3 regions of the Exiguobacterium sp. s102 genome follow, and region 1 is predicted to be linked to each of the others. Evidence: riboswitches for the same ligand, from Rfam matches in the RefSeq annotation. Region 1 holds a riboswitch; each other region holds the start of a gene.
What was found. A riboswitch is a leader RNA that binds a small molecule or an ion and turns the genes downstream of it on or off. The one in region 1 is predicted to bind lysine.

Region 1 (10,423 bases):
GATTCCGAACAACTGTCTGAGTCCAAAAACAAAGAAGTAATAGGCAATGACATGAAAAACGATGACGATTTTGGCAGCAATCGGTGGAATCGTCCGCACGAGCATTCCCATCATGACGATGACGAGAATCGGAATGTTGAAAAATCCTGTGAACTGACGAATCAACGTCCAAAGACCGTCTGGTGCATACATTAAGAATGGAGCGACGACAAATGAAATCAAGGCAACGATCGTTCCGAAGATTTTACTGACACGGATCAACTGCCGATCGGTCGCTTCTTTCGCAAAGACCGGACGATAAATGTCGAGTACGAACAACGTCGCGATACTATTTAAGAGTGAGTTGAATGAACTAAAGACTGCTCCCAGCAAGACGGCCAAGAAAAATCCCATCAATGAGACAGGGAGCAACTCCGTGATTAATTTCGGATAGGCCAAATCTCCACTCGCTAGATTATCTCCATACAAATGGTACGCAATCACACCCGGAATCAACATGAACACCGGGACGAGTAGTTTCAGGAAGCCTGTCATCAAGACACCCTTTTGTCCCTCTTTTAAGTCCTTTGCTCCAAGCACGCGCTGAATCACATATTGATTGAGTGACCAATAGAAGAGATTCGCAAACAAAATCCCTGTAAAAATCGAAAAGAACGGAACGGCGTCGGTTGACGACCCAATCGCATTCAATTTTTCAGGGTGTGTCGTTGCGAGACGCTTCATCCCGTCGACCATGTTTCCGTCCCCGAGTGCAAAAAAACCAAGAATCGGAACGAGGAAACCGATGATGACAAGGCCGACTCCATTTAATGTATCGGAGACGGCGACAGCCCGTAGTCCTCCGAAAATTGCATAGAGGGCCCCGATGATCCCGACAACCCAAATGACGAGCCACAGCGACTGCGTATAACTCAATCCAAATAACTCCGGTACGTTAAACAGTTGTAAGACGGCAATCCCGCCGGAGTAAAGCATCGATGGAATCGTCACGCACATGTAGCCAAGTAAGAATAAGAGCACCGTCATCCGCCGGACCGTTTCATCATAGCGCTGACTTAAAAATTCAGGTAACGTCGAAATCCCCATCCCCAAAAACTTAGGCAACAGGTAGATCGCCATGATGATGGCAGCAAACCCTGCCGTGACTTCCCACGCCATGCTCGACATATTCCCCATGAACGACTGACCGTTCAAACCAATCAGTTGTTCTGCCGAAAGGTTGGTCAGAAGCAAGGAACCGGCAATAAAGATTCCGCTTAGTCCACGTCCTGCCAAAAAATATTCGTCAACTCCCTGTTCCTTTCCTCGTGTCATGCGATAGGACACATAAGCAACGAGCGCCATGAAGAACGCGGCCGAACCCAGTGTCAAAATCAATTCATATGTACTCATTTCACACTTCCTCCATCTCAATCGTTTTAGTAGGTTTACTGTAAAGAATTTATTCCTTATTCTTACTTTATTGAAACAATATTTTTAGATAAAAATAAAATTATTAAAAAGAAATAATCCAATTACGGATTGACATACTTGCAGGGACATATCATGGAAAGAAACTAAAAAAATCTTTCGGAAAACCACTCGGTTCTTTTATACACAAAAAACCCTCTCGCAAGTGAGAGGGTTTTGGTGTGTAGACAAACTATTAATAAGCGTAAACATGCGATAACGAGAGACAATCCGTCACGATACTACCTAAAAAGCGTCATGTTTCGTTGACTCCTAAGGGAAAAGTGCGTTTTCAACGCACTGTCAGAGGCAGGCAAGACCCTGCTCATTGTCCGTTAGGATCAAGGAGCAACGGCTTGCGCCTCGCCCGAGGAAAGCAACGAAAAAAGACGCTTGATCTCCCGATTCCCGATAACACTTTGCTTATAGTCTGACCTCTCGTAAGCGAGAGGGTCCTTTAGCTTATACTATTATTTTTTCGGATGTTTCGGAAACTCCATCTCATCATACCGGACAACCGATGTCCGGTGTTTGACTTTATGTCCGAGCCAGAAGACCAAGAATAACGGAATTCCGATATACGTTGCTGCAATCCCAACCCAGTCGATTTGATCAGCGAGGAACGCGGCATAGTTTTGCCCAACGATAACGAGGAAACACAGGCCAAATGCGAATAGCGGACCAAACGGGAACGCCGGTGCAACGTACGGTAAGTCACGTAACGCATGCCCTTGGGCGACGAAACCTTTTCGGAAACGGTAATGGCTGATCGCGATCCCGAGCCACGCGATAAATCCTGTCATTCCGGAAGCATTCAGTAACCAAAGATAAACTTGTCCACCGAACATCGACGTCAAGAAACAAAGCGCACCAATCGCCCCTGTCGCGAGTAACGCATTCCGCGGCACACCGTTTTTTGAGACTTTCGCAAATAGTTTCGGTGCATCACCTTGTCGTGCCAGTGTGTAGAGCATCCGGGTTGAAGCATACATCCCGGAGTTCCCGGCAGACAAGACGGACGTCAAGATGACCGCATTCATCAATGCTGCTGCAAACACGAGTCCTGCTTTTTCGAAGACGAGTGTGAACGGACTGACGGCAACATCCGTAATATCATTTGAGACAAGGCTCGGACTTGTGTATGGAATCAACATTCCGATGACGAAGATCGCAAATACATAAAATAATAAAATGCGCCAAAACACCTGTTTAACTGCTTTCGGGACATTTTTTTCAGGATCTTCCGACTCGCCTGCTGCGATTCCGATGAGCTCCGTCCCTTGAAAGCTAAAACCTGCGACAAGAATGATACCGATGACAGCTGGAATCCCTCCGACAAACGGTGCATCACCTAAGCCAAAGTTTTTGAACCCTGCTGGTGGCTCCGAAGTAAAGATACCAAAAATCATCGCGACTCCTACACCAAGAAACACGATGACCGTGACGACTTTAATCATCGCAAACCAGTACTCGGCTTCACCGAATCCTTTGACCGAAAAATAATTTAATCCAATCATTAAAAGTAAAAACAGCGCGCTAAAATAGACGCCCGGAATGTTCGGGAACCAGTAATGCATGACGATTTGTGCTGCGACGAGCTCGACGGCAATCGTGACGGCCCAGTTGTACCAGTAGTTCCATCCTAAGGCGAACCCGAATGAAGGGTCGACGAACTTCGTCCCGTACGTCGAGAATGATCCTGCGACCGGCATATAGGCGGCCATCTCCCCAAGGCTCGTCATCAAGAAGTAGACCATCAATCCGACGATTGTATAAGAAAGTAACGCACCACCCGGTCCTGCCGCTGCAACAGAGGCACCTGACGCGATGAATAAACCGGTCCCAATCGCTCCGCCAATTGCAATCATCGACATATGCCGGGCTTGAAGCCCTCGTTGTAGCCCTTCTGCTGTGGAATCAAGGGGGTGTTGTTGCTGTTGTAAATTGTTCATGTCTGTCGCTTCTCTCTTTTTATAATTTTTGAGAGGGCGTAAAAAAGCGCCCTCACCTTCCAAGAGGAAGATGAGAACGCAACATATCGATGATGCGTCTCATTCTACCGTCGTGAAAGATAGCTCCCCATAAACCGCAAACGGTTCATGACAGTATTAGACCTGTTTGATCTAATCCCAATCGCTGACTTTCAAAGTAGTCTACGATTTCGGCAATTCTTCCTTTTGAGCTATTTCATCTGCCGCTTGACGACATCCGTAACCCGACTCATAAGAATCGCAACCTCCATCCCACTGGTTGAGTGAGAACTAATTAAGTTGATTTACTAATTCATTACTTCGACATAGTACATAATATGTTTCTTGTTTGTCAATTTATATTTTTGAATCCTACCGTGCTCATAGTAAAATTCCGATATTTTTAGTACACTAAATGGTAGAAGGTAGTACAGAAAGGATGTTGCTCAGATGGGACAAGAACAACATGACCAATTGACATATCGATTAGAAGAACAAATGCGCGTGATTCTCCGGACGTTGCGCCGTGAGTTGAATCAACTGTTTGAAGGTACTGCCACGCGAAGTGAATTCTTCATCTTACGTAGCTTATCTGAAAACGGCCCCCAGCGTCCGACATTACTCGCGGAACAGTTCGAACTTGCGACAAGTCAGGTCACCGCTTTGACAGATAAACTTTATAAGACCGGTTTTGTGACACGGACACGTTCGACGGAAGATCGTCGTTCAATCGTCCTTGCCTTGACTGACGAGGGAGAGGCCGCTTTTCGGAATCTCGAAGTCGTCCGTCGCAAATATCTTCAGGAGCGATTCGGCACTTTGTCTGAAGAGGAACTGAACGTGATGATCCATGTATTTGATAAAATCCTCGCGACAATGGATGAAGAAGTCGTCTCATCCAATTAATAAATTAAAAATCAAGAGAAGGACAGAGGTTTTATTCTGTTTTTCTTTTTTTATTCTAAACATTCAGACCTCCTATACCGTTAGTAGAACGAGTATACTCAAAGTATATAATTGGAAGTATACTGCAGGGGGAGTTGGGAGGATTTGTTGTCTATTATGAATAACTTCATCATAAATTTTTGTCTCTTATTCACGACGATCACGCTTTTATTTTTACCTTTTCGAAATCAACCAAGAATTACACCAAAATCAAAGCTTGAATCACGCCTTATTTTAGGTTGTGTAGCTGGTGCAATTGCTGTACTCCTCATGTTCAACAGCATTCAAATTGATATTGCCCGGATTGACTTACGTATCATTCCTGTCGCGATTGCCACATTATTTGGCGGATTGCCTAGTGCCTTCATCACGGGAGTCATGATTATCGGAACGCGTTTTTTAATTACACCTGCTGATCAAATCGAAGGAGCGATTCTCGCTTCCGTCATCATGATTTTATTCATTTTGACAATTGGCATAGCACGCAGATTTTTACGTAATACATTGCTGACTTTTGAATTAATGATCGGAATCGGTATTCTCTATTCGTTACCAGCTATCTATGCACTGACAAACAGTTGGGAAACGTTTTTCAAAGTATCGGTTACGTACATTTTCTTTAATTTATTAGCCGGCCTCGTCACCTATCGCTTATTAGCCGAACTGCGACGACATTTTGAAAATATCCAGTACCAGCAAAAACTTGCGATGACCGACGCCTTGACGGGTCTCGCTAATCGCCGACGTCTGGACGACTCCCTATCACTCGTCGGATCGGATGACGATGGATATTCACTTATCCTGATCGATATCGATTTCTTCAAACACGTTAACGATACATATGGTCATGATGCGGGCGACGATGTGTTGCGGCAACTCGGAACGACACTTGCCTCTATTGTACGTCCGGATGATTTAGTCGGTCGGTACGGCGGAGAAGAATTTTTGATCATTTTACCGAACACATCATTGAAGGATGCGAAAAAAATCTCTGAATTAGCGCGGACGACAGTCGCCCGTAACCTGTTCCCGACTGCACATGTACCTGATTTGAAGATTACGATTTCGTTAGGAATTGCCCATTCGGGTGGATCCCATACATCACTCGAAGCATTGCAACAAGCGGATAAAGCACTCTATGCTTCAAAAGAGCACGGACGTAACCAAAGTACGATTTATACGAAACAGCTGGAATTCCGTCAAGCGTAATCTAACGTTATATCCGACTAGCACCAAAAGTGCCATTCCCTCACATCGGAATGGCACTTTTTAGTTCATTTTTTAGACAGTCCCAAGGCCTGTCTGAGGAAAACCAATACTTTCAACTGTTCCGAAGACGATCATCTGACTGAGCTGATTTGCCATATACTCGGAGGAATACGGACGATCATTTCGTAACCACGACATCAAGAGCCCGAGTTGACCACCAATGACGTAGTTCAGTAATAAATCCCGATCCACCGGAACAGAGACACTTGTCGTCTCCCGGAAAGCAAGACGGTAGTTTTCTTTTAACGTATCCAAGAAACGGGAGATGAACGTCTTGACTGTTCCTTGGAGCAGCATCGTCCGGTAAAAGCGCTCGTTTTGCTCAATGTGGATGAACAAACGTGCAAAGTAACGACTGACGCGTTCGACTGTCGGAGGCTCGGCCGATTGTTTTCCTGTAATCCGAATCGCTTCTGCGAGCAACGTCATGTGCTCCTCAACGATTTGATCCAGCAAATCGTATTTATCTTTATAGTGCGCATAGAAGGTCGAACGATTGACCTCAGCACCATCCGTCAACATTTTGACGGTGATCGTCGAAAAGGAATGGTGTTCAAGTAAATGAAATAGCTCTGTCGTAATACGTTCACGTGAACGTTTAGGACGTGGATCGCACGACTGATTCATTTAAAATTCAGCTCCTTTTTACGTATTGTATCCGTTAACAAAGACTTTTCCAACATTTCGTCGGAAATTGTTGGTTGTTTGTTTGTTATGCACCCATATAATTAACTGTATTAACTACTCCTCCCCAGAGGAGTCTTTTTTATGAGACCGCACTGGGGCGATCAGCTAGTAACAGAAAGGATGCAACTTACTCATGAACATGAAGAAATTATTAATCATCAATATTTTAACGCTCGTCGTTTTAATTGGTGGTGGTGCGATCGGTTATTATTACTACGATCAAGCAACAAGTTACGTCAAAACAGAAAATGCCAAAATCGACGGTAAGATGATTACGATTGCTAGTCCTGGCGCTGGAAAACTCACTGACTGGACGGCAAAAACAGGACAGACACTCGATAACGGGGCGACACTTGGTCACGTCATGATAGCACAAACTGGTCAAAAACCGGTTGATGCGTCAATCGAAATGCCAGCAAAAGCAACCGTCGTTCAGTCGATGGCGACAGAGAACGGCTTTGTTGGTGCCGGTACGCCGCTCGCTTACGGATTTAACTTAAATGAATTATGGGTCACAGCAAACGTCGAAGAAACAGAAATCGATGAAGTCAAAGTCGGTCAAGCCGTCGATGTCTATGTCGATAGCTATCCTGATACAACACTTTCGGGTGAAGTCGAACAAATCGGGATGACAACAGCAGGCACGTTCTCGATAATGCCGTCATCGAACGGAAACGCAAACTATACAAAAGTCGCGCAAGTGATTCCCGTGAAGGTATCGCTCTCACAAGAAAAATCACTCGACATTCGCCCTGGTATGAATGTGACCGTCCGCATTCATAAGGATTAAGGAGGGACGCTTATGTCTACGACCTTCCTCTTTGGATACATTGTGTTCATGCTTGTCACGTTCCTTGCAGTCAATTTGATTGCACGCCGGGCACGGCAACCGCGGGTAGCTGGCGCAGGAGGTCCGGCGCTTGATGAAACATTGATTGAAGCAGAAGCGGTTGGCGCGATTCCAGCCGCCCCTGCTCCGCAAGCGCAAGCGACGATTTCAACGGAAAACATCAGTATCCCGAAAGTCATCACTGTCCTGTTAATTGGAATGTTCATCGCGATTTTGAATCAGACATTAATCAACGTCGCTCTTCCTGTCTTGATCAACGACTTCAACGTCACGACGTCGACAGCACAGTGGTTGACGACCGGGTTCATGCTTGTCAACGGAATCTTGATTCCAATCAGTGCGTTCCTCATGCGAAGCTATACGTTTCGCCGCTTGTTTCTTGTCTCGATGACGTTGTTCTTCTTCGGATCGATCATTTGTTCGATGGCGATGAACTTCCCGGTCATGATGATCGGACGTGTGGTCCAAGCAGCCGGAGCCGGTGTCTTGATGCCGCTCGGTACGAACGTCTTCATGACATTGTTTCCACCCCATAAACGGGGAGCTGCGATGGGCATGCTCGGGATTGCGATGATTCTTGCACCGGCGATCGGACCAACGATCACAGGATATGTCATTCAAAACTACGATTGGCACGTCATGTTCTATGCAATGGCCTTCTTTGGTCTCTTAACACTTTTACTTGGATTTGCCTGGTTCAAACTCGTCCAACCGTTATCAAAACCAAAGTTCGATGCTCTCGGTGTTGTCTTTAGTACGATCGGGTTTGGTAGTCTCTTATACGGATTCAGTGAAGCCGGAAACGACGGTTGGGACAGCCCTGTCGTCATCAGTACGATTGTCATCGGGCTACTTGGTATTGCCGCCTTCGCTTTGCGTGAGCTTGCGATGGACGACCCGATGCTTAACATCCGTGTCCTAAAAGTACCGGAATTTTCATTCACCCTCTTCATTAACGTCATCGTCACGATGGCCTTGTTCGGCGGGATGTTGCTGCTGCCGATTTACTTGCAGAGCATCCGTGGTTTTTCACCCGTCGACTCAGGTCTCTTATTACTGCCTGGTTCATTGATCATGGGAATCACCGGTCCTTTCGCCGGTCGACTGTTCGACCGGTTCGGCATTCGACCGCTTGCCATCTTCGGTCTGACGTTGATGACGTACGGAACATGGGAATTGACGCAACTTGATTTGAACACGTCTTACTATTCCATCATGGGCATCTATATGCTCCGGTCCTTCGGGATGGCGTTCATCATGATGCCGATTATGACAGCTGGCATGAACGCTCTGCCGATGAAGATGATTCCTCACGGAAACGCGACACAAAATACATTACGCCAAGTCGCTGGATCAATCGGGACGGCCATCCTCGTCACGGTCATGACCCGTCAGACGACAGCTCATCTCGCGGACGATGCCAACCAGTTTACGACACTTGACCCAACACTCTCGCAACACCTTGGTGAGCTCGGACAACAGCTTGGTAGTCCACAAGCCGCATCCGTTAGCTGGTTGGCGCAATTGACGAAACAAGCGACGATCAGTGGAATTACAGATGCCTTTTGGGTGGCGACTGTCTTGTCTGCTCTTGCACTCGTATTGTCATTCTTCCTTCATGGAAAAAAAGAACCGAATTTAGATTAACGTGTCTTATCCAGCCAGTTGACGGCACATCGTCAGCTGGCTTTTTAATCGTTCACCTTTGCACTTCTTCTCTAATATCGATACACTAGGTTCATTGAGTTCATATCAAAAGGAGATGCTTTATGGTTGCCTTCCTTCAATTTTACGCGTTCATTTTCGCCTGTTGCTTCGCGTGGCAGGTCGGACGACCATCTCTTTCCTGGTCGCAAAAAATCTCGCGTGCGTTTTTAACGAGTATCAACAGTCTCTTCGTCTTTTTCCGTGCTTCGGTCTCGATTTTCTTACTCGTCGGTCCGTTAGTGCTTGTCTCGTACTATGTCTTTCCGAACCTCTTACAGTTCGAAGGTGGTCTCGCAATCGTCATCAGCGTGCTCGTGATTGGTCTAATTGATCGGCTCGTCAGCCTCGTCATCTTACCGCTTATCCGCTCGTTTTTCTTGAAGCGTAAACGCATCATGCCGCAGTTGCTTGAAGCAACTTTTTATACGTTGTCCATGACGGTCTTGCTTTACATTAACTTGACGGCTGTTCCGGGTGTCGAACTCGGACTTGCGATCCCGATTTTCTTTGGTTTCACAATTTATTTTGCACATTATTTAATGGCATTACTGCGATTACGCCAAGTCAAAAAGAAACTCGCTACGACAGCAAGCAAAAAACAATAACCACATGAAACGAACGATGACTTCCATTGAATTCTAGTCACCGTTCGTTTTATTTTTCGGATTACCATTGACAATGATAATCGTTATCATTTATATTTTAAGAGTACTTAGGTCAGGAGATGATAGTGATGAATGCACGACAACTCATTTTAGAACGACGTTCGGTTCGTTCCTACACCGATCAACCTGTTCCATCCGAAATGATTGAAGAAATCTTAGAAGCAGCAATTTATGCACCGAATCATAAGTTACGCGAACCATGGCGTTTTGTTCTCGCGATTGGTGAAGGACAAGTCCGGTATGTCGAACAATTGATGGAGCTCCTTGAAGCACGTGGTCAATTCGATCAAAAAACGGATGAGCAACGCCTATCATTTAAAGAAAAAATAAGTGAAGTCCCGGTGTTCTTGACGGTCCTTTATCACGTTCAAGGAACAGACGATCAACAGACAGAAGATTTACTTGCGACTGCTGCGATGATTCAAAACATCCAACTGCTTGCATCGGAACTTGGTTTAGGAAGCTGCTGGAAAAGCGGGAAACATTGGTTTACAGACGAATATGCGACACTCGTCGGTGCCCATGATGAAGAACGTGTCGCCGGTGTCATCCAACTCGGTTGGCCTGCGATGATTCCACCACTAAAAAAACGGACACCTGCCCGCGAAAAGTTAACGCACTTTTAAGGAGTGCGCATCCTGCGAGCTACCCCTGCTCGCACCAATCAAGCCCCATTTATAGAGTCATAAGCGATTATTTTGCAACTTCCTCCCCAAACGAAGTTGATCAAATAATCGCTTTTTCTTCTGCACGCTTCCCTCATTCCTGTCAGAAAACCGATTAAAAAAACCCGGATGATTCTCACTTTTTTTTAAAAGCAGAATCGTCCGGGTTTCTCTATATACTGTGTGATGTCCTTCAAGATGATCGTATTTACACGA
Region 2 (10,423 bases), on a different contig from region 1:
CGGAAGGTGCTCTTTTACTTTGATGCGTCGTGGTTGATAGTAATTAATTCCGAGTAAATCAACGGTATTTTTCGCGATGAGTTCCAGGTCACCTTGAACGACCTCGGGCAAAGCACCTTGTTGTTCCAATAAATCGACCAATTCGGCCGGGAACGTTCCGAGTACGGAAGGATCCAAGAAGGAACGATTGAACAATACGTCGGCTACTTGGGCCGCTTTCACATCCCCAGCATTTTGGCTTCGAGGATAAGATGGCGTTAAATTCAAGATGATGCCAATTTCACCCGTCTGCTCTGTTTCTTTATAGGCCTGTATTGCAAGTGCACTCGATAAAATCGAATGATAGGCCACTTGAACGGCACGCTTGAAATCAACAACGTTCGGGTAGTGGAAGTCGTATAAATAGCCACCTTCTACCGGGACGATTGGCTCATTATGCGTAAACCATTTACTGACACGATCTCCGAATAGTGAAAAGCACGTTTTAGCATATTCTGTATAGGCGGTGACGACGGCACGACTTTCCCAGCCACCGATGTTTTGCAGTGCAAGCGGCATATCAAAGTGATATAGATTTACGAACGGTTCGATGTCCGCTGCAATCAATTCGTCAATCACACGATTATAGAAATCAATGGCAATCGGATTCATTTCCCCCTGCCCCTCAGGAAAAAGACGTGACCAGGAAATCGAGATTCGAAACGAGTTGTGTCCGAGTTCTTTCATCAACGCAATATCTTCTTCATAACGATAATAAAAATCAGAGGCTACCGTTGCATTTACACCATCGAAAAAGCGATTCGGTTCTTGTTCGTACCAATGATCCCAAATGTTCGGTCCTTTTCCACCCTCAAATGCTGCACCTTCCGTTTGTGTCGCTGAAGCTGCTGTTCCCCACCAAAAATCTGCAGGGAACGTATACTTTTGTTCTTTTGCCGTCGTAACTTCCGTTTGATTCATCTCATCCACGTCCTATCTCTATTTTTGAATTCAACCTACATGTTGATTTTCATCTCCGGCAACATTCGCTTCTTCTCGTTCTTTTTTCATATTCAAGCGGTCAATGAAGACTAGGAATGGGAACCACACTGCCATGATAATGGCGAAGTTGACGAGTTGTAACAATCCGCCCGCCAGTGAATTCGTTGCCATCATGCCACTGATAAACATCGGCACCGTCCAAGGCACAGCAACTCCTGTTGGCGGCGGAACGATTCCTGTCGACATCGCAAAATAAGTAACGGTTACGGTAATCAACGGTGCAAAAATCCAGGGAATCATGATGAGGGGGTTCATGACGATTGGTAACCCGAAAATGATTGGTTCATTGACGTTAAAGATTCCGGGTCCGATCGATAACTTACCGATTTGCTTCAACTGTTTTGAGCGCATGAAAAGGAGGATTGCGACGACGACAGCCAGTGTCGAACCGGAACCACCAATTCCAACTGTATAAATTTCAATGAATTGTTTACTGATGATATTCGGGAGTTCTCCATTCGCCGTATAGGCGTTTAAGTTTTCAAGTGACAAAGTGTTCCAGATCGGATCCATGACCGAATTGACGATAACTTGACCATGCAGGCCGAAAAACCAAAACAATTGAACAAAAAAGATGGCGATTAATGTCGGAACCAAACCGTTCCCAAGATTCACGAGTGGTTTTTGAACTAAATTAAAGATTAAATCGTGGAGATTCGTGTCTAAAAGCGAGGTGATAGCGATGTTAATGCCAAGGAAAATGGAAAGTGTCAAAAGTGCAGGCACAAGAGCTGAAAATGACTTAGCCACAGCAGTCGGCACACCAGCCGGCATTTTAATCGTCCAGTTTTTTTGAACGACAAATCGATAAATTTCTCCTGCTAAGAACCCTGTCATCATTGCAAGGAACATGCCTTTTGCACCGAGACGGTCAAGTGGAATGACATTTCCGACAGGATCAGCAACATTTTCGACTGCTACAAAGAAAGGTGTTAAAAGTAAAAAAGAAACAAGGGCGATTACACCACCAAAAACAGCTTCTACATCATAGCTTTTCGAAAGATAATATCCGATACCGAAGACGACGAATAGTGACATGATTCCCATCGTCGCCGAGGGTGCGTTTCCTAATGAAGTTTTAAAAGCATCCAATACTCCAGGCGACATAAATTTATCTAAGAATGGTAAATTCGCAATAACAACGATTAATGAACCGAACATCGTAATCGGAAAAGCGAGCATGAACGCGTCACGTAACGTCTGAAGATAGCGGCTATTGTTTAAATATGCCGCAATCGGCATCAGAAAACGACTCAACAAATCGAACCACTTACTATTACCAGCCATTTCAATCCCTCCTCTTATTTTTGAGAAAATTTATGTTCCATCATTTCAACTAATCCTGACGTCAAATCAAGCATCGTTTGTGTCGACATCAAATGATCTTCTGCATGCAAAAGCAGTAAAGACAATGTCGTCGGCTCACCGCTCGCTTCTTTTTGGACTTGACCGAAATGAATCTGGTGCGCTTCTTGCAACTGTTCTCGGGCATCTGTTAATAACCGCTCAAATGCCTCAAATGATTCTTCCTTGTACACTTCGATTGCTTCACGAATCGTACTTCGCGCATTTCCACTATGCAAAATCATCATGAATGCTACTTGTTCCATCGTCTGTTCATTTGTTTTCATTTCTTCACCCCATCAACTTAACGGCTTGTTCATAGGCCGCTTTTCCGTCGGCCATTCCGTACGCCATCATATCGATGACTTCGACTGGTTTATCTGTCGCTTGTTGAAATTTTGATAATAAAAAGCGCATTTGTGGACCAATCAATACAACATCTGCTCCATCCATTTCTTTTAAAGCTTGGTCTTGACCGACTGCCCAAATTGTCGCCTCTTCACCAAGTGATTGGGCATGTTCCTGCATCTTAGTGACGAGAATACTCGTCGACATTCCTGAACTACACGCCAACATGATTTTTTTCATTTCAACCATTCCTTCCGCGTTTTGGAATCGCTTACAACTTTGATTATACGGATTTTAACATCCATGTCTATACTTGATTTTTATTTTGTTTATTTTTATTTTTAAAAAGTGTAGTGTTGTAATCGAAAACAACTTGGAGGAGGAACAATCATGGAAGAACTGATTTGTTTTGAGCCGATTTTACAGGAGCGGATATGGGGTGGATGTAAGCTTGGTGCATATGGATTTGATACGTTAGGCAAACAAAACATCGGTGAAGCTTGGACCTTGGCTGATCACCAAAACGGGCAAACCAAGGTGAATGCCGGACGTTTTTCCGGTGATGCACTACGGGATTTATGGTCAAATCACCCTGAAATCTTTGGGATGGACACAACGGAAGCTTTTCCTTTACTCATTAAGTGGATTGACGCTGCGGATGATTTATCCGTTCAAGTCCATCCTGACGATCATGATGCCTGTCGCCTAGAAGGACAGCCTTACGGGAAAAATGAATGCTGGTATATCGTCGATTGTCCGGCAGACGCCACCATTATTTATGGGCATGACTTCAAAACAAAAGCTGATTTGTTGCGCGCTGTCCGTGAAGACGATTTAACTTCCGGCTTAATTGATTTGCCTGTTTCACCCGGCGATTTTTTTTACGTTCCAGCAGGTACTGTTCATGCTTTAACCGAAGGGTGTCTTGTCATCGAAATCCAGCAGAACTCTGATACCACGTACCGGTTGTACGATTACGATCGAATTGACCATTCGACCAACAAACCGCGTCAACTCCACCTTAAAGAAGCACTCGAAGTCATTCAATTTCCTCATTTCCAGTACGAGGAGCCTTATGTACCGACCTCTTTTTGTTCAAGACTACTGACAACCAACGCCTATTTTTTTGTCGAGGAATGGGCCATCCATGACATGATTACGATTGCACCACGAACTTCCTTCCAAGTCATCACTATCATCAGTGGCACGCTGATCATCAACCAATTGCGTTATACCGCCGGAGACACGGTTCTGATTCCGGCAAAAGTAACTTGTACCGTTTCTGGAAAGGGGAAACTTCTATTGACTGGTCCAAATCCAACACCGAAACAACGACTTCACATCGGAATTGATCTTGGTGGGACTCACACGCGTGTTGCCGCAATCAATCAGCACCATGTCGTAAAACAATATCGATTTTTGACAGAGGCGGCTGCTGGCCCGGACTATACAATTAAACATTTAAGACAAGCCATCCAAAAGCTACTTGAAGAATTTGAAGTCGAACGAATTGGTATCGCAGCGCCTGGTCCGCTTGATGCAGCAACGGGTCGGCTATTGTCACCTCCAAACCTGCCGGGTTGGGACGATGTAAATTTAGTTCGCCCGTTAGAAGAGTTCTTCAACATCCCGGTTTCCCTTGAAAATGATGCAAATGCCGCCGCGCTCGGCGAAGCATTGTTCGGGGCAGGACAAGACTATACATCCATCTATTACATGACAGTCAGTACAGGAATCGGTGGTGGATATGTCTATCAAAAGACGTTGATTCGAGGCGCACACGGATATGCTGGTGAAATCGGAAATACGATCATCGATGCTTCTGGACCGGAACATCACGTCTTGAACAAAGGCTCACTCGAAGGATTAGCAAGCGGTACGGCTCTTCAGACGCGGGCTGATTCATTAAATGAATCTTCTATTGCACAACTTCTTGGCAATACACAGGAAAGGCTTCGTTTCGTAAATCATTTAGCAACAGGCGTAGCGAACATCATTCACACACTTGATCCGGAAGCCGTCATCATCGGTGGCGGTGTTACGGCTTCCGCCGATTTATTTTGGGAAGAGCTCTTACAAGCCGTCAATGCCCGTCTCTACCCGACGTTACGTCAAAAAACAATCATTCGCTTAGCTGCATTGGAAGGAAATGCCGGTGTCATCGGTGCTGCCCATTTAAATCGGATGAACGCCGAATAACTTCATTGTTCCTTTTGAACAGACTTTACTACTTTTTTTAAAAACAGACTTGAAACTTTTTTCTGAAATATGATAAGGTTTTCTTATTAAAAGAATATGACTATTCTATCGATGAGGTAGAGGCGCGGTCTTAATGAGTATTTGATCTGAGGATGACAACGAGGACGATCAAGGAAAGGTAATGCTGCCGAAGTATCGTCAAGTGTCTGACTTGATGGTACTGGTCGAATTGGGAAATACCCGTTCGATTGCCATACGTGTTTTGTATGGAGCGCTCCAATTCGGCTAAGAAAGACGCATCCAGCAAGGGTGTCGGCTTTGTTGCCGGTGCCCTTGCTTTTTTATATGCAATGGGTCTCATCTTCTAAAAAAAGAGGAGGAACCACACAATGGTCAATTATTCAGATTCAATCGTTGCGCTCATTCCAGCTGTCATTGCAATCGCACTTGCAATCGTGACGCGCAAAGTCGTTATTTCACTTGGTGTCGGTATTTTGATTGGTGCTTTATTGCTGCATAGCTTTAATCCAATCGATACGGTCGTCTATCTCGGCAAAAACATCTTTAGTCTATTTTGGGCGGATGGGGCGTTAAATGAATGGAACGTCTTATTACTCATCTTCTTACTATTACTCGGTGTTCTATCGACGCTTATCCAAACATCGGGCGGTGCACATGCCTTCGGTGAATGGGCAACAACACACGTCAAGACAGCGCGCGGCGCTCGCCTCGCAGCATTTGGTTTAGGTATTTTAATCTTCATCGATGATTACTTCAACAGTCTTGCTGTCGGGAATGTCAGTCGTCCGTTAACGGACCGTCGTGGCGTCTCGCGTGCAAAACTTGCTTATATTATTGACTCGACGGCTGCTCCAGTCTGTGTCATCAGCCCGCTTTCAAGTTGGGGAGCGTTCATCATCTCAATCATCGCGGGTATCTTGACGACACATTCGATTACGGAGTATTCCGCATTCAGTGCTTTCATGATGATCGTGCCACTCAACTTCTATGCGATTTTCGCTCTATTGCTGACGCTTTACATCGCGTACACAGGGATTGCGGTCGGACCGATGCGGACGCATGAACTTCGTGCATTAAAAGGTGAACTTTTCGACGCAAGTAAAGGAACACCGATGGGGATGGCAGAGGAAGTCAAAGAACACGAAGGTGGAAAAGTACGTGACCTCGTCGTTCCGATTATCGTTCTCGTCATTGCAACGGTTTCCGCATTACTCTTTACCGGTGCTCAGGCACTCGCTGCTGACAATCGTGCATTTACGTTGATTGGTGCATTTGAAGCGACAGACGTAACACGTTCACTCGTTGCTGGTGTCGTCATCAGTTTAGTCGTTGCTTTCCTGATGTTGATTGGTCGGAAAATCCCGGCGCGCGAATACGGACACAGCATCTGGGCTGGGATGAAATCCATGTGGCCTGCTGTCGTCATCTTATTATTCGCTTGGACAATCATCGCTGTTATCGGTGACATGAAAACAGGTGAGTACTTAGCAAGCTTCGTCAGTAAGTCGATTTCTGCTTCGTACCTCCCCTTCTTATTGTTCTTGATTGCAAGCTTAATGGCATTCTCGACAGGTACAAGTTGGGGAACATTCGGTATCATGCTGCCGATCGGTGCTGACCTCATCATGGCGGTCGAACCGAATCTCTTACTTCCGACGCTCGCTGCCGTTCTTGCCGGATCCGTCTTCGGAGACCACTGTTCACCAATTTCCGATACGACGATTCTCAGTTCGACAGGTGCCGGTTCGCATCATATCGATCACGTCACGACACAACTTCCGTATGCGTTGGTTGGTGCAGCGACATCGGCAGTCGGCTACCTTGTGCTCGGTTTAACCGATTCATCAATCATCGGCTTCATCGGTGCACTTATCGCCTTCTTACTCGCACTCGTCGTCCTGAATGTCGTCTCGAAACGCGGCAAAGTACCAACTGAACTTCGCGCTGAATAATAAAAAAATAACGCTCAGCTTAGCCGAGACGAGAAAAAAAGAAGGGATTGCCATCTACCGTGATGTGCAATCCCTTTTTTAAGTTGTAGACAACATGGTATGGAGAAATAAAAAGCGTCTTTTTTTCGTTGCTTTCCTCGGGCGAGGCGCAAGCCGTTGCTCCTTGATCCTCACGGACAACGAGCAGGGTCTTGCCTGCCTCTGAAAGTGCGTTAAAAACGCACTTTTCCCCGTAGGAGTCAACGAAACGTGATGCTTTTTAGGTAATACCGTGAGAGAAATACAGGAAAGCACGAACGAATTGCAATTCGATATCGCATGTTCACGCTTCATAAGCGTTTGTCTACACGCTGAAGCGATCATTCTTACACCATCAAGGCACACACTTCATTTGCAAACGCAACTGGATCTTCGATTGGCAAGCCTTCCATGAGCAACGCTTGTTGGTACATTAATTTCGTATAGCGTTCAAATTTCGTACGGTCTTCTTTAAAGGCCGTTTCAATGGCTTGGAAGACGTCATGCGACGTGTTCAACTCTAAAATTTTCACGGCTGAAACATCTTGGTTGTTCGGCATCGATTTAAGAATTTTCTCCATTTCAATCGAAACGGCACCATCCGTCGCGAAGCAGACCGGATGTGATTTTAAGCGTGAAGAAGCTTTGACTTCTTTGACTTGCCCAGCAAGCACTTCTTGCATCGCTGTAAACATCTCGACTTGTGTTTCGGTCGTTTCTGCTTGATCCGCTTGCTCGATGCCAAGATCACTGCTCGTAACCGATTTAAATTCTTTTCCTTCATAGTTGAGCAACATTTGAATCGCGAACTCATCGATTTCTTCCGTAAAGTACAGAATGTCGAACCCTTTGTCTTTGACAAGCTCCGACTGTGGCAACTTATCTAAACGGTCCGTACTTTCCCCTGAAGCATAGTAAATGTATTTTTGATCTTCCGGCATCGCCGCGACGTATTCAGCGAGCGTGACCAGCTTCTTCTCTTTTGCCGAGTGGAACAGGACAAGATCTTTGACCGTCTCTTTATGCATGCCGTAATCATTGTAGATTCCAAACTTCAATTGACGACCAAAGGCTTGATAAAAGGCTTCATACTTCTCGCGATCGTCACGAAGCAGTCCTTCAAGTTGCGTCTTAATCTTACTTTGAATGTTTTTTGCAATCAATTTGAGTTGGCGGTCGTGCTGCAACAACTCACGTGAAATATTGAGTGACAAGTCTTCCGAGTCGACCATCCCTTTGACGAAGCTAAAGTGGTCCGGCAAGAGGTCACTGCATTTTTCCATGATCAAGACGCCGTTCGCATACAGTTCAAGCCCTTTCTCGAACTCTTTCGAATAATAGTCGAAGGACGGTTGCTCCGGAATGAATAAAATCGATTGATAACGGACGGCACCATCTGCACTGATATGGATGTGCTTGACTGGTGTATCAAATCCATATCGTTTTTCTTGATAGAAGTTCGTGTAATCCTCGTCCGTCAACTCCCGTTTATTTTTCCGCCAAATCGGCACCATGCTGTTGATTGTCTTGACGACCTTCACTTCTTCCATCTCGTCCGATCCTTCAATCGGTTGACGTTCCGTCTCTTCCATCTCAATCGGATAGCGGATGAAGTCGGAATACTTTTTGACGATCGTCCGCAAACGATGTGTATCTAAATACTCATCATAATTTTCATCTTCTTCGTTCGCTTTGATGTGCAGCGTGATTTCCGTCCCGACTGTAGCTTTTTCGACTTCTTCAATCGTATAACCGTCGACACCGTGCGACTCCCACTTGTACGCTGTTTCGCTACCGAATGGTTTCGTGATGACCGTGACCACATCCGCGACCATGAATGCCGAATAAAAGCCGACACCGAACTGTCCGATGATGTCGTGTCCGTCTTGCGCGGCATTCTCCGCCTTAAAGGCAAGTGACCCACTCTTCGCGATTGTTCCGAGATTCGCTTCGAGCTCGTCTTTCGTCATCCCGATTCCCGTATCACGAATGACGAGCTGTCGTGTCGTTTGGTTTGGTTCAATCGTAATCTTATAGGCATCCTTTTCGAATGTCAGTGTCTCGTCCGTCAATGCTTTGTAATAAATCTTGTCTATCGCGTCACTAGCGTTCGAAATCAACTCACGTAAAAAGATTTCCTTATGTGTGTAGATGGAATGAATCATCATTTCGAGTAAACGTTTCGACTCTGCCTTGAACTGTTTCGTTTCCATTTCCGATGCCCCCTAGTTCTTTTTTAGCACTCTAACAATAAGAGTGCTAATACAAATCTATTATTACGGATTGGAAAAATAGTGTCAATCCCCTTCTTCAAGTCGGCTGCGGATATATTTTCCGATTTTACATAAGCTTTCCGCCGACCCGTATGTGCCATGACTGACACCATGGCAGTCCGGCCGATTCCCGAGTCCGATGAACTGCTCACTCGGTTTAAAGTGAAGACCGATGATTGGAACGGAAAATTGTTCCGAAGACCCGAGTTCGAAGACGGCATCCGGATACCCCGGGACCGGCTCGGGCGCTTGCCATGTAGCCGTCTGATCGATTGTCCGGTAACGTTCCGTATGTTCCCGTCCGAGGAGAATGATGCCGCGTAACGAAAAGAGACGAATCAATTTCAAAAGGAACGTCTGACCAAATACGGTTTCTTCCAGTTCATGTCGCTGAGCAATCGTTCCCATGTACCGTTTCGTCGGAAAGGGAAAGAAGTCCGTATGGATGACCGGCTCTCCGGTTCCGTAAAAAGAAGCTTCGAATCCATTCAGAAAACCTTCCAATTTTCCTCCCCCCTCCCGTCCGAACCACGATTTATAAATGTCCGGCTGTTTGAAATAACGATTATAGGAATCAATCATTTGATTAAATCGTTGGTCCGTCCGGTACTCCGTAAGCGGCGCATCGACTTCTCTTAGGACGAATGGTCCTGTCGTCTCATAGCGTAACGTGCCATCCCGGTTCAAAAACTGGCCTGCCGACGGATTCGTCGCAATCGTAAGCCAGCTACGCTCGCTTACGTCACCAAACCATAAGACCGGTGTCGTCCGGTCAATCAACTCATCCTTAAATACATCTTTCTCTAACTCGATTTGGTACAGAATCGCTTCATCGAGTAATTTTTTTGCATATTCACGTTGTTCGGATGTCAGCGTTCTCATTCCTTTCCTGTCGGGTTTTCACTTTTCATCTGTTCCCGTTCTCATGGATTGCTAGACAGTTCAGTAGGTTTATCCTCCAAAGTCAAGGGAATGATTCATAAGGTGAACAACATTCGGAGCAAGAGTACTTAGAAGGAGGAAATTACACATGGGTCGATTAGAGAATAAAGTAGCAGTTATTACAGGTTCAGCTACAGGAATTGGTCAAGCAACGGCACTCGTCTTTGCCGAACAAGGGGCGAAAGTCGTCTGTGCTGACGTCAATCTTGAAAAAGCACAGGAGACGGTCGAAAAAATCAAACAGGCTGGTGGACAAGCGGAAGCGATTCACGTCGACGTCACGCA
Region 3 (10,423 bases), on a different contig from region 1:
CGAGCGCAAGCGCTTGTTCATCAGCGATCCGGAGTCGCTTCAATTCATACACGGTCGCGCCTTCACGAATTCCGAGTTTATTGGCAATCGTCATTTCGGCAGCAATCATCTGATACGACAACAATTCGCTTGCAGGTTCGAGCCCTAAATGTTCCATTTCTTCCGAAAAGCTTGTCAGTCCAGATAATTGCATGACGATTTTTTTATTCGCAACGAATGTGCCGCGTCCTTTTTGACGAATCAAATAGCCGGCGTTGACAAGATTCGTGATGGCTTGGCGGACGGTCATCCGGCTAATTTGATGGGCTTCAGCAAATTCGCGTTCAGAAGGAATTAAATCGCCGGGTTGCAACACCCCGCCTTCGATTTGTTGTTTTAATGCAGCTTCAATTTGATAGTAGATGGGGAGTGGTGAATTTTTATTGATGTGCTGAATCACGGCATTTCGTCCCTTCGCGGTCGATAGTCTTTCATCTAGTGTACTAGGAAATAGACAAGTCGACAAACGATACTAGGCGAAATATGGCATAATAGCAAATGAATAGATTGAGAAAGGTGGGGTAGACATGCGACTGGAGCAAATTTATCCTGCGGTCCGAAAGTTCGTGACACGCGTGACGGATGTTAAAGAAGAACACGGATACTGGGTTGCTTTAGAAGAAAGTTATTTTTATCCGGAGAGTGGCGGACAGCCGGCGGATCGAGGGACATTAAACGATTTGAAGGTTCGTGACGTTCAACTTAAAGCCGGTATCGTGTGGCATCAAGTTGATCAAAAAATCGAAGGTACTGTTACGGGCGTCATCGATGACGCCGTTCGGACGGATCATGCGGCACAACATACGGCGCAACACGTAATCTCAGCGATTTTGCAGGACGAGTTCAATATCAAGACATTAAGTTTTCGGACGGGCTCTGAAGAATCGACACTAGATATTGAAGCAGGTGAATGGAATGATGCCTTGCAAGCGCGTCTTGAAAAAAGATTGCGCCACGTCATTACATCGGCGTTACCGATTACGGCGAACGAGTACGACGAGGCGGCGGCACTCGCACTGCCTTTACGTAAAACACCCCAAGTGACAGGAAAGATTCGTGTCGTCCAAATCGGTGAACTGGACTATAGCGCCTGTGGAGGAACACACCTCGAATCGACAGCTGATTTAGAATTGATTATCTTGACAGGGCAGGAGCGGGTTCGGGGGAATATTCGACTGATGTACGTCGCGAAAGGGCGCGCATTTGAGTTGTTAACGAAGGAAAGACGTGCCTTGCGTGAAACCGCTCAATTGTTATCGGCTAAAAAAGAGCAGCTGCCGCAAGCCGTCGAAGAATTAAAACAAGATGTCGTTCGCTTGAATCGGATGATTGAAACAGTTCAAGCCGCACATGTCCGTACGGAACTCAATAAACTACTGGCGTCGACGGAGGATTGGATTTTCGTAAACCATGCTGACGAGGCATTGCCATTCTCTGAAAGACTAGTCAAAGCGATTGCGGAAGCAGGACGTCTCGGACTCATTTGGAACGAATCAGCTAAAAAATTATTGATGCAAGGATCAAGTCCGGTCCACCTTGGGAAATTTGCCAAAGTCCATTTGAAGACGTTCAATGGACGTGGTGGTGGTAGCGAGCACGTCGCACAGGCGATGTTCAACACGCATGAGGATGCAGTTGCTTACATAGAACGATTGAAGGAGGAACAAGTAACATGACAGTGATTCAAGTAAAAACAGCAGAGCAGCACCAAGCAGTCCGAATGATTCGCGAACGGGTCTTCGTCGAAGAACAAGGGGTTCCTCGTAATCTTGAATATGATACCCATGACGAAACAGCGATTCACTTGCTTGTCCTTGACGAACAAAATCGCCCTGTCGCGACAGGACGGACACGTCCCTACGACGATCAACGGATGAAGGTCGAACGTGTTGCGACGCTAGCTGCGACACGTGGGAAAGGCTACGGCGGTGAGCTGATGCGAGCAATGGAACGCGTGGCGAGACGAGAGGGTCGGAGCATCTTGACGCTTGGTGCTCAAGTTCAAGCGATTCCTTTTTATCAAGGCTTAGGATACAACATCATGTCCGACGAATTTGATGATGCCGGCATCCCACACCGAACGATGGAAAAGAAAGTTTAATTGAGAAATTTTAAAGAAATCCTGTAAAAAGGGTTTCTTTTTTTGAAAGTCTATGTATATATATAATTAATAATGAATTTTTATACAGACAGATGAATTCGAAATCAGGGAGGAATTAATAATGACGAAACAAAAATTAATTTTAGCGTATTCTGGGGGACTTGATACATCGGTGGCAATCAAATGGTTGAGTAAGGATTATGATGTCGTCGCTTTATGTATGGACGTCGGCGAAGGAAAAGATTTGACTGTCATCAAAGAAAAAGCGTTGCTCGTCGGAGCCGTCGAATCGATTGTTCTTGATGTCAAAGAAGAATTCGCAAATGAATTCGTCTTACCAGCACTTCAATACGGCGCCCACTACGAAGGCGCGTATCCACTGATTTCGGCACTGTCTCGCCCGCTGATTGCTGAAAAGCTCGTCGAAGTTGCGCATCAACATGGCGCAACGGCCGTTGCACATGGTTGTACAGGAAAAGGAAATGACCAAGTCCGGTTTGAAGTTTCGGTCGCAGCACTCGATCCTTCACTGGAAGTCATCGCCCCTGTACGGGAATGGAAATGGTCACGTGAAGAGGAAATCGCTTATGCAAAAGACAACAATGTCCCGATTCCAATCAATCTCGACAGCCCATATTCAATCGATATGAACCTTTGGGGACGGAGTAACGAATGTGGTGTCCTTGAAAACCCTTGGACAGAACCGCCGCAAGATGCTTATGCACTGACGGTCGCACCGGAAGAAGCACCGGATCAAGCAGAAGAAGTCATTATCGGTTTTGAAGCGGGTGTTCCGACTTCAATCAACGGAACAGTCTACCCACTGGCGAAGTTGATTACAGAACTCAACATCATCGCCGGAGCACATGGTGTCGGACGGATTGACCACGTCGAGAACCGTCTCGTCGGAATCAAATCGCGGGAAGTGTATGAATGCCCGGGAGCAACGGTCTTGCTAAAAGCCCATGCCGCACTCGAGACCATCACATTGACGAAAGACGTCGCTCACTTCAAACCGATTTTAAGTCAACAATATGCAGAAACAATCTACAACGGTTTGTTCCACGCACCGTTAACGAAAGGTCTGAAAGCATTCTTAAAAGCGACGCAACAAGACGTCACGGGCGAAGTACGGGTCAAACTCTACAAAGGGAATGCGACGGTCACAGGACGTCAGTCACCGGTGTCACTTTATGACGAGAAGCTTGCGACGTATACGAAAGAAGATGCGTTCGATCATGAAGCAGCGAAAGGATTCATTAAATTGCACGGTCTTGCGATTGCGACACACGCAAGTGTTCATCGGCAGGAAGGCGTGACAAAATGACGAAACTTTGGGGCGGACGGTTTACAGAAGGGGCTTCCGCTCAGGCTGAAGCGTTTGGGGCATCGATTTCATTCGACCAAAAGCTTGCGGCAGTTGATTTAGAAGGAAGTCTCGCCCATGCCAATATGTTGTATCAACAAGGTATCCTAGAAGAGACGGAATGGAAAAAAATCGAAGCGGGTCTCAAGACGTTACAAGCTTCGATTGGAACACATGTCTATTCGCTTGCTGACGAAGACATCCACATGAATCTCGAACGGTTGCTGACGGAACAAATCGGACCGGTCGCAGGGAAGTTGCATACAGCGAGAAGTCGGAACGACCAGGTTGCGACGGATTTACATTTGTGGATGGAACAACATGTGCTTGATTTAATCGAAAGCCTCCGCAACTTACAGACGGTGATCACGGAACAGGCGGATGTACACATCGAAACCGTCATGCCGGGGTATACCCACTTACAGCGGGCACAACCGATTTCACTTGCACACCATCTACTCGCGTATTTTTGGATGTTCGACCGTGACGTAGATCGTCTGACAGATAATTTGAAACGGATTCGGATTTCGCCGCTCGGTGCTGGGGCACTCGCCGGGACGACATTCCCGATTGACCGTTTCAAGTCAGCGGAACTGCTCGGATTTGAGCACGTCTATCCGAACAGCCTCGATGCTGTATCGGACCGTGACTTCGTCATTGAATACCTCGGGATTGCTTCGACGGTCATGATGCACCTCTCACGCTTTTGTGAAGAAATCATCATCTGGGCGTCGCAAGAATTTTCATTCATCGAATTGTCAGATGCATTTTCAACGGGTTCGAGCATGATGCCACAAAAGAAAAACCCGGACTTCGCTGAATTGATTCGCGGAAAAACAGGGCGTGTCTATGGAAACCTGATGGGGTTCCTGACGACGATGAAAGCATTACCGCTCGCTTACAATAAAGACATGCAAGAAGATAAAGAAGGTGTCTTCGATACGGCAGATACCGTTTTACAATCCGTTCAAATCTTTACGGGAATGCTCGAATCAGCAACGTTTAAGACAGAAGCGCTCAAGAAGGCGACAATGCAAGACTTCTCGAATGCGACGGAACTAGCAGATTATCTCGTCACAAAAGGTGTTCCTTTCCGGGAAGCGCATGAAATCGTCGGAAAAGCGGTCCTCCATTGTGTTCAGACGAATTGTTTCTTAAAAGATTTAACGCTTGAAACGTATCAAACGTTCCACTCCGTCATCGCGGAAGATGTTTATCCGCTCCTCGACCCGGTGCAAGCAGTAGCAAGAAGAGGAAGTTACGGCGGGACAGGTTTTGCTGCTGTTTCTGTACAACTCGATCAAGCGAAGAAAAAACTCACGGATTAACGGAAAAATGAAAAAATTTTAGCAAATGACTGGATTTAACAAAAAATGTTTGCTATAACTGTAACTAACAACCGACAGATAGAGGCGCGGATGACATCAGTAACATCATTTATTGAAGCGAGCATGCTGAGTGATGTGAAAGGGGAAATCCGCCGAAGTGAATGAGAAAGATGCTTCTTCTCATTTGCTGGTACAACGGTTAAGATCCGTTGTACTGCCGAAACCGATGTTTCGGAGCGCTATCTTACGTAAAAGAACGAAAGACTTTGTCTTCGTTTGTCCGATCGTGATAACGACGGGCCGTAGGAACGCTCCTACCGGCCCGTCGTTTTTTTCTGTTTCGGGACAAAGGAGATAGGATTGTGACAACTGTACTTAAATTTGGTGGTAGCTCGGTCGCGACTGTCGAACAGATTCAGTCAATTGCGAATTATTTAAAAAATCGGACAGAACAAGGTGAAAAATTAGTGGTCGTCGTCTCTGCGATGGGGAAGATGACAGACTCGCTCATCGCACAAGCGCAAGCAATCACGGATCGTCCTGAACGACGTGAACTCGATCGATTGCTCGCAATCGGCGAAGAACAAACGATTTCGTTACTCAGCATCGCCTTAAATTCCGTCGGAGTAAAAGCCTTATCACAAACAGGTGCGCAGGCAGGAATCAGCACGATGGGGGTTCATACAAAAAGTAAGATTAAACAAATTGACGGGGACTTGTTACGAAAGAAACTCGAAACCTATGATGTCGTCATCGTCGCCGGATTCCAAGGTGTCAACGAGCTTGGGGATGTTACAACACTCGGTCGTGGTGGATCAGACACAACGGCTGTCGCCTTAGCGGCCGTCCTTGATAAGCGCTGTGAAATCTATACGGATGTCGACGGTGTCTATACGGCGGATCCGCGGATTCATCAAGCGGCACAGCCGATTCCACAAATTTCATATGATGAAATGATGGAAATGAGTGCACTGGGGTCGAAGGTAATGGAGATGCGCAGCGTCGAACTCGGGAAAAAATACGGCGTGCATATCTTTGTTGGGAAAACACTTGAATCGGAAAGAGGGACTTGGATCATGGAGGCAACAGAAACGATGGAACAAAAAGCAGTCACGAGCGTCAGTGTAACGAAAAATGTTTTGACGGTTTCAATCAAACACGTTCCACAAACCAATTCAGCAGTCGCCGACATTTTTGAATTGTTATCGAATCGCCATGTCAATATCGACATGATCAGTCAAACGACCTTTGATAGTGACGTGTTCCTCTCGTTCTCTTGTCCACTCGATGAAGAAGAGTTTCTCGAAGAGGCACTGAAAGATATCATCGATCGTTTTCCGACCGTTAAAGTCGATCGTCATAACGAGCATGCCAAGTTATCGGTCGTCGGAATCGGAATGCGTGACGCAACGGGCGTCGCATCAAAATTATTTGCGACGTTCCGTGCCGAGAACATCACGTTTTATCAAGTCACGACATCAGAAATCAGTATCTCGTATACAATCGCACAAGCAGATATCGAACGAACGGTCGCGGCGATCGCGAACGCGTTTAGCCTGTAAGGAGGAATGAACATGTACCACGTAGCAGTCATCGGTGCGACAGGCGCCGTCGGACAAAAGATGTTACAAGTCTTGAAGGAACTCGATTTTCCAGTCGGTCAACTGTCGGCGTATGCTTCAGAACGATCAGCAGGAAAAGTCGTTTCGTTTAATGGAACGGACGTGACGATTACAGCTTTATCGGAAGACATCATCCATCACGGGATCGACGTCGCATTATTCGCAGCCGGTGGAGCAATCAGTGAACAGTATGCCCCCTTGCTGGCAGAACACGGAACACTTGTCGTCGATAATTCAAGTGCTTTCCGGATGCAAGAGACGATTCCGCTCGTCGTACCAGAAGTCAATCCGGAAGCGGTCAGCAGCACCGACCGACTGATCGCTAATCCGAACTGCTCGACGATTCAATCCGTCGTTGCCCTGGCACCACTCAAACACTTAGGTTTTGAACGAATCACGTATACGACGTATCAAGCAGTCTCCGGTTCCGGTCAAAAAGGAATTGAGGACTTGGCGCGAGGCAGCCGCGGTGAAGAACCGGTCAACTATCCGCACCCGATCCATGATAATATCTTGCCGCATATCGATGTCTTCTTAGAAGACGGGTACACGAAAGAAGAGCAAAAAATGATTGACGAGACACGGAAGATTTTTAACCAACCGAACTTACCGGTCAGTGCGACGTGTGTCCGTGTTCCCGTCACAAATTCGCATTCGGTTGCAATCAACGTGACGTTTTCAAACGAGACGACGGTCGAAGCGATTCGCACAGCACTTGCTGACGCGCCAGGCGTCGTACTGGTTGATGATGTTTCGCGAAATCAGTACCCGATGCCGCTTGATGCAAGCGGGACGGACGAAGTGTACGTCGGGCGGATTCGTCAAGATCAAACGCTCGCGAACACATTCCATCTGTGGTGTGTCGCGGATAACATTCGAAAAGGCGCGGCGTCAAATGCAGTCCAGGTCGCGCGTCATGCTTTAGAAAACGGCATCCATTCTTAATCATACTAAGGAGGAATTTAACATGTTCAAAGGAGCAGGAACAGCACTAGCGACACCGTTCAATTCAGCAGGTGAACTCGACTTAGTCGTTTTTGAACAGTTGATTGAACAGCAACTTGCAGCCAATATCCAAGCGCTCGTCGTCGCCGGGACGACAGGTGAAGGATCGACGCTTTCGAGCGAAGAGTTCGAAACGTTACTTGAGACAGCAGTCCGTGTCACGGCAGGTCGTGTTCCGGTCATTGCCGGTACGGGAACGAACAATACGGCACAGACGATTGAAAAAACGAAAACGGCTCAGCGGCTCGGAGCGGATGCAGCGATGCTCGTGACACCGTATTACAATAAAACGTCACAAGCCGGTTTGATTGCTCACTTTACCGCAGTCGCGGATGCTGTCGAATTACCCATCATGTTATACAACGTACCTTCACGGACGGGTGTCGCGATTGCAGTTGAGACAGCTGTAACACTCGCGGAGCATCCGAACATTCAAGCATTCAAAGAAGCGAGCGGGGATGTCAGTTTCATGGGTGAATTGATGACGGCACTCCCCGAAGGTTTTGCAGTCTTCTGTGGCAACGACGATCAAATCCTGCCGTACATGGCATGGGGAGCACAAGGTGTCATCTCGGTCCTGTCGAACCCGTACCCGGCAGAAACACAAGCGCTTGCTGAAGCCGTGCTCGCAAACGACTTAGTGACGGCACGACGCATTCAAAGTGATTTAATGCCTGTCATCGCAGCCATCTTTAGTGACGTCAACCCGATTCCTGTTAAAGCAGCACTCGAAGAAGTCGGGTTTGCAGTCGGTGCACCACGCTTGCCGCTCGTTCGCCAATCCGAAGCCGGGCATGCACACTTACTCGAGACGATGCGTGCTTATAAAGGAGTGGTTCGATGAAGCTTGCCATTCATGGATATGGTGCGACAGGGCATTATGTCGAGGAATTGGCACCCGCTGAAGTTGTCGCCGTTATCGATCAGACGAAGTCAGCGGAGAAAATTCCTTCGTATCAAACGGTGTCCGAGCTAACAGAAGAAGTCGATGCCATCATCGATTTCTCTCACCCGAGCTTGTTGCCGGATTTACTGGCGTATGGCCTCAAAACGAAAACACCGCTCGTCATCGCGACGACCGGATTTTCGGAAGCGGAGTTACAAACGATAAAAGACGCTTCGACTGAAATTCCAATTTTTCAGTCGTACAACATGTCGTTCGGGATCGCGATGATGCAGCAATTGTTACAGGTGCTCGTACCACTCGCCAGTTCGTTCGATATCGAACTATTAGAAAAGCACCACAATCAAAAGGTCGATGCACCAAGCGGGACGGCAGAACTCTTATTGCGGACGATTCAAGAACTCCGTGACGTCCAGCCGGTCTATGAACGTGAATCGACACGGGAAAAACGCCAAGCGTCTGAGATCGGCATGCACTCGATGCGTGGTGGAACAATTTTCGGTGAACATGAAGTGTTGTTCGCCGGGGTCGATGAATTGATTGAAATCAAGCACACGGCATTATCAAAAAAAGTATTTGCTTCAGGTGCGATTAAAGCAGCCGAAGCACTCATTCAAAAATCGGCGGGACTCTACACGTTAGAGACGCTCTACTCACAGGAGGATTCACATGTTACTAACTGATGCTTACGAAATTGCGAAATTCATTAAAGATGCTAAAAAACAGACACCGGTCAAACTTTACGTCAATGGCGATTTAGCGGGCTTGACGATTGAAGGGGCGACAGCTTTCGGATCGGATGAATCAAAAATTTTCTTTGCAGATGCAGGACTTGCTGCGACTTTCTTAGAAAAGTATTCAGACCGAATCACGGACGTCCACGTCGAATACGATCGTCGGAACAGTGCTGTACCGATGCTTGACACACGTCACTTGAATGCGCGAATCGAACCGGGTTCGTGGATTCGGGATCATGTCGTCATCGGCGATAACGCCGTCATCATGATGGGTGCAATCATCAATATCGGTGCATCGATCGGAGATGGTACAATGATTGATATGAACGCCGTCGTCGGAGCACGTGGCACGATTGGGAAAAACGTTCATGTCGGCGCAGGTGCCGTGGTCGCAGGTGTCCTTGAGCCACCTTCAAAAACACCGGTCATCATCGAAGATGGTGTCTTGATCGGAGCGAACGCCGTCATCTTGGAAGGCGTCCGTGTCGGAAAAGATGCAGTCGTTGCAGCAGGCAGTGTCGTCACAGAAGACGTCCCTGCAGGTAGCGTCGTTGCTGGAACACCAGCACGCGTCATCAAACAGAAAGACGAAAAAACAGCAGAGAAGACGCAACTAGTGGATGATTTACGTTCACTCTGATTGACGTCGAAGAGGAGGAAAACACATGGCAGTGGATACACAGTATGGTGAAGCGATTTGGTTAGACGGGATTTTTCATGATCCAAAAGAAGCGAATACGAGCGTCATGTCACACGCGATTCATTACGGAAGTGGTTTTTTCGAAGGGATTCGTGCTTACGCGACGCCTGACGGTCCGGCAATTTTTCAATTGACGGAACACATCGAACGTCTCTTCCGGAGTTGCGCGTTCTATCACGTCACGATTCCATATACAGTGGAAGAACTTGTCCAGGCAACGATTGATCTCGTTGCGAAAAATGGCTTTGAGTCTTGTTACATCCGTCCATTCGTTTTCCTCGGTACACCGTGGCAAGCCTTGATGGCAAAAGATACGACGGTTCACGTCGGCATCTCATGTTGGGAACTTGGTGAATACTTCGATAAAGGTGTCGGCATTCGTGCGAAAGTCGCCTCTTACCGTCGGGTATCGTCAACGATGATGCCGATGCAAGCGAAAGCCGCTGCGAACTATATGAACTCACAACTCTTAAAAGGCGAAGCCCTTCGTGATGGATTTGACGAAGCAATCGCACTCGATATGAACGGTAATGTCAGTGAGGCAAGTGTCGCGAACTTGTTCATGTTGAAAAACGGGACAATCTACACGCCGTCACTAGACTGTTCTGTCCTTGACGGCAT

Region 2: another riboswitch for lysine. It lies ahead of KNQ02_RS10690 (Na+/H+ antiporter NhaC family protein); the one in region 1 lies ahead of KNQ02_RS13300 (amino acid permease).
Region 3: another riboswitch for lysine. It lies ahead of KNQ02_RS11935 (aspartate kinase); the one in region 1 lies ahead of KNQ02_RS13300 (amino acid permease).

The regions. Positions count from the first base shown of each region.
Region 1 is NZ_JACSML010000006.1:85,767-96,189, forward strand. It holds gene KNQ02_RS13295 (solute:sodium symporter family transporter) at 1-1,392, opposite strand, end outside; gene KNQ02_RS13300 (amino acid permease) at 1,920-3,401, opposite strand; lysine riboswitch at 3,514-3,698, opposite strand; gene KNQ02_RS13305 (MarR family winged helix-turn-helix transcriptional regulator) at 3,870-4,325, shown strand; gene KNQ02_RS13310 (GGDEF domain-containing protein) at 4,482-5,573, shown strand; gene KNQ02_RS13315 (TetR/AcrR family transcriptional regulator) at 5,646-6,260, opposite strand; gene KNQ02_RS13320 (HlyD family secretion protein) at 6,454-7,110, shown strand; gene KNQ02_RS13325 (DHA2 family efflux MFS transporter permease subunit) at 7,123-8,817, shown strand; gene KNQ02_RS13330 (hypothetical protein) at 8,940-9,482, shown strand; gene KNQ02_RS13335 (nitroreductase family protein) at 9,611-10,168, shown strand; gene KNQ02_RS13340 (CDP-glycerol glycerophosphotransferase family protein) at 10,416-10,423, opposite strand, start outside.
Region 2 is NZ_JACSML010000003.1:180,358-190,780, forward strand. It holds gene KNQ02_RS10665 (glycoside hydrolase family 1 protein) at 1-960, opposite strand, end outside; gene celB (PTS cellobiose transporter subunit IIC) at 991-2,328, opposite strand; gene KNQ02_RS10675 (PTS sugar transporter subunit IIA) at 2,343-2,672, opposite strand; gene KNQ02_RS10680 (PTS sugar transporter subunit IIB) at 2,677-2,973, opposite strand; gene manA (mannose-6-phosphate isomerase, class I) at 3,124-4,932, shown strand; lysine riboswitch at 5,042-5,217, shown strand; gene KNQ02_RS10690 (Na+/H+ antiporter NhaC family protein) at 5,322-6,905, shown strand; gene htpG (molecular chaperone HtpG) at 7,271-9,136, opposite strand; gene KNQ02_RS10700 (hypothetical protein) at 9,221-10,078, opposite strand; gene KNQ02_RS10705 (SDR family oxidoreductase) at 10,227-10,423, shown strand, end outside.
Region 3 is NZ_JACSML010000004.1:171,174-181,596, reverse strand. It holds gene phnF (phosphonate metabolism transcriptional regulator PhnF) at 1-439, opposite strand, end outside; gene KNQ02_RS11955 (alanine--tRNA ligase-related protein) at 567-1,715, shown strand; gene KNQ02_RS11950 (GNAT family N-acetyltransferase) at 1,712-2,140, shown strand; gene KNQ02_RS11945 (argininosuccinate synthase) at 2,262-3,467, shown strand; gene argH (argininosuccinate lyase) at 3,464-4,834, shown strand; lysine riboswitch at 4,906-5,084, shown strand; gene KNQ02_RS11935 (aspartate kinase) at 5,197-6,396, shown strand; gene KNQ02_RS11930 (aspartate-semialdehyde dehydrogenase) at 6,409-7,401, shown strand; gene dapA (4-hydroxy-tetrahydrodipicolinate synthase) at 7,424-8,305, shown strand; gene dapB (4-hydroxy-tetrahydrodipicolinate reductase) at 8,302-9,048, shown strand; gene dapD (2,3,4,5-tetrahydropyridine-2,6-dicarboxylate N-acetyltransferase) at 9,035-9,742, shown strand; gene KNQ02_RS11910 (branched-chain amino acid transaminase) at 9,768-10,423, shown strand, end outside.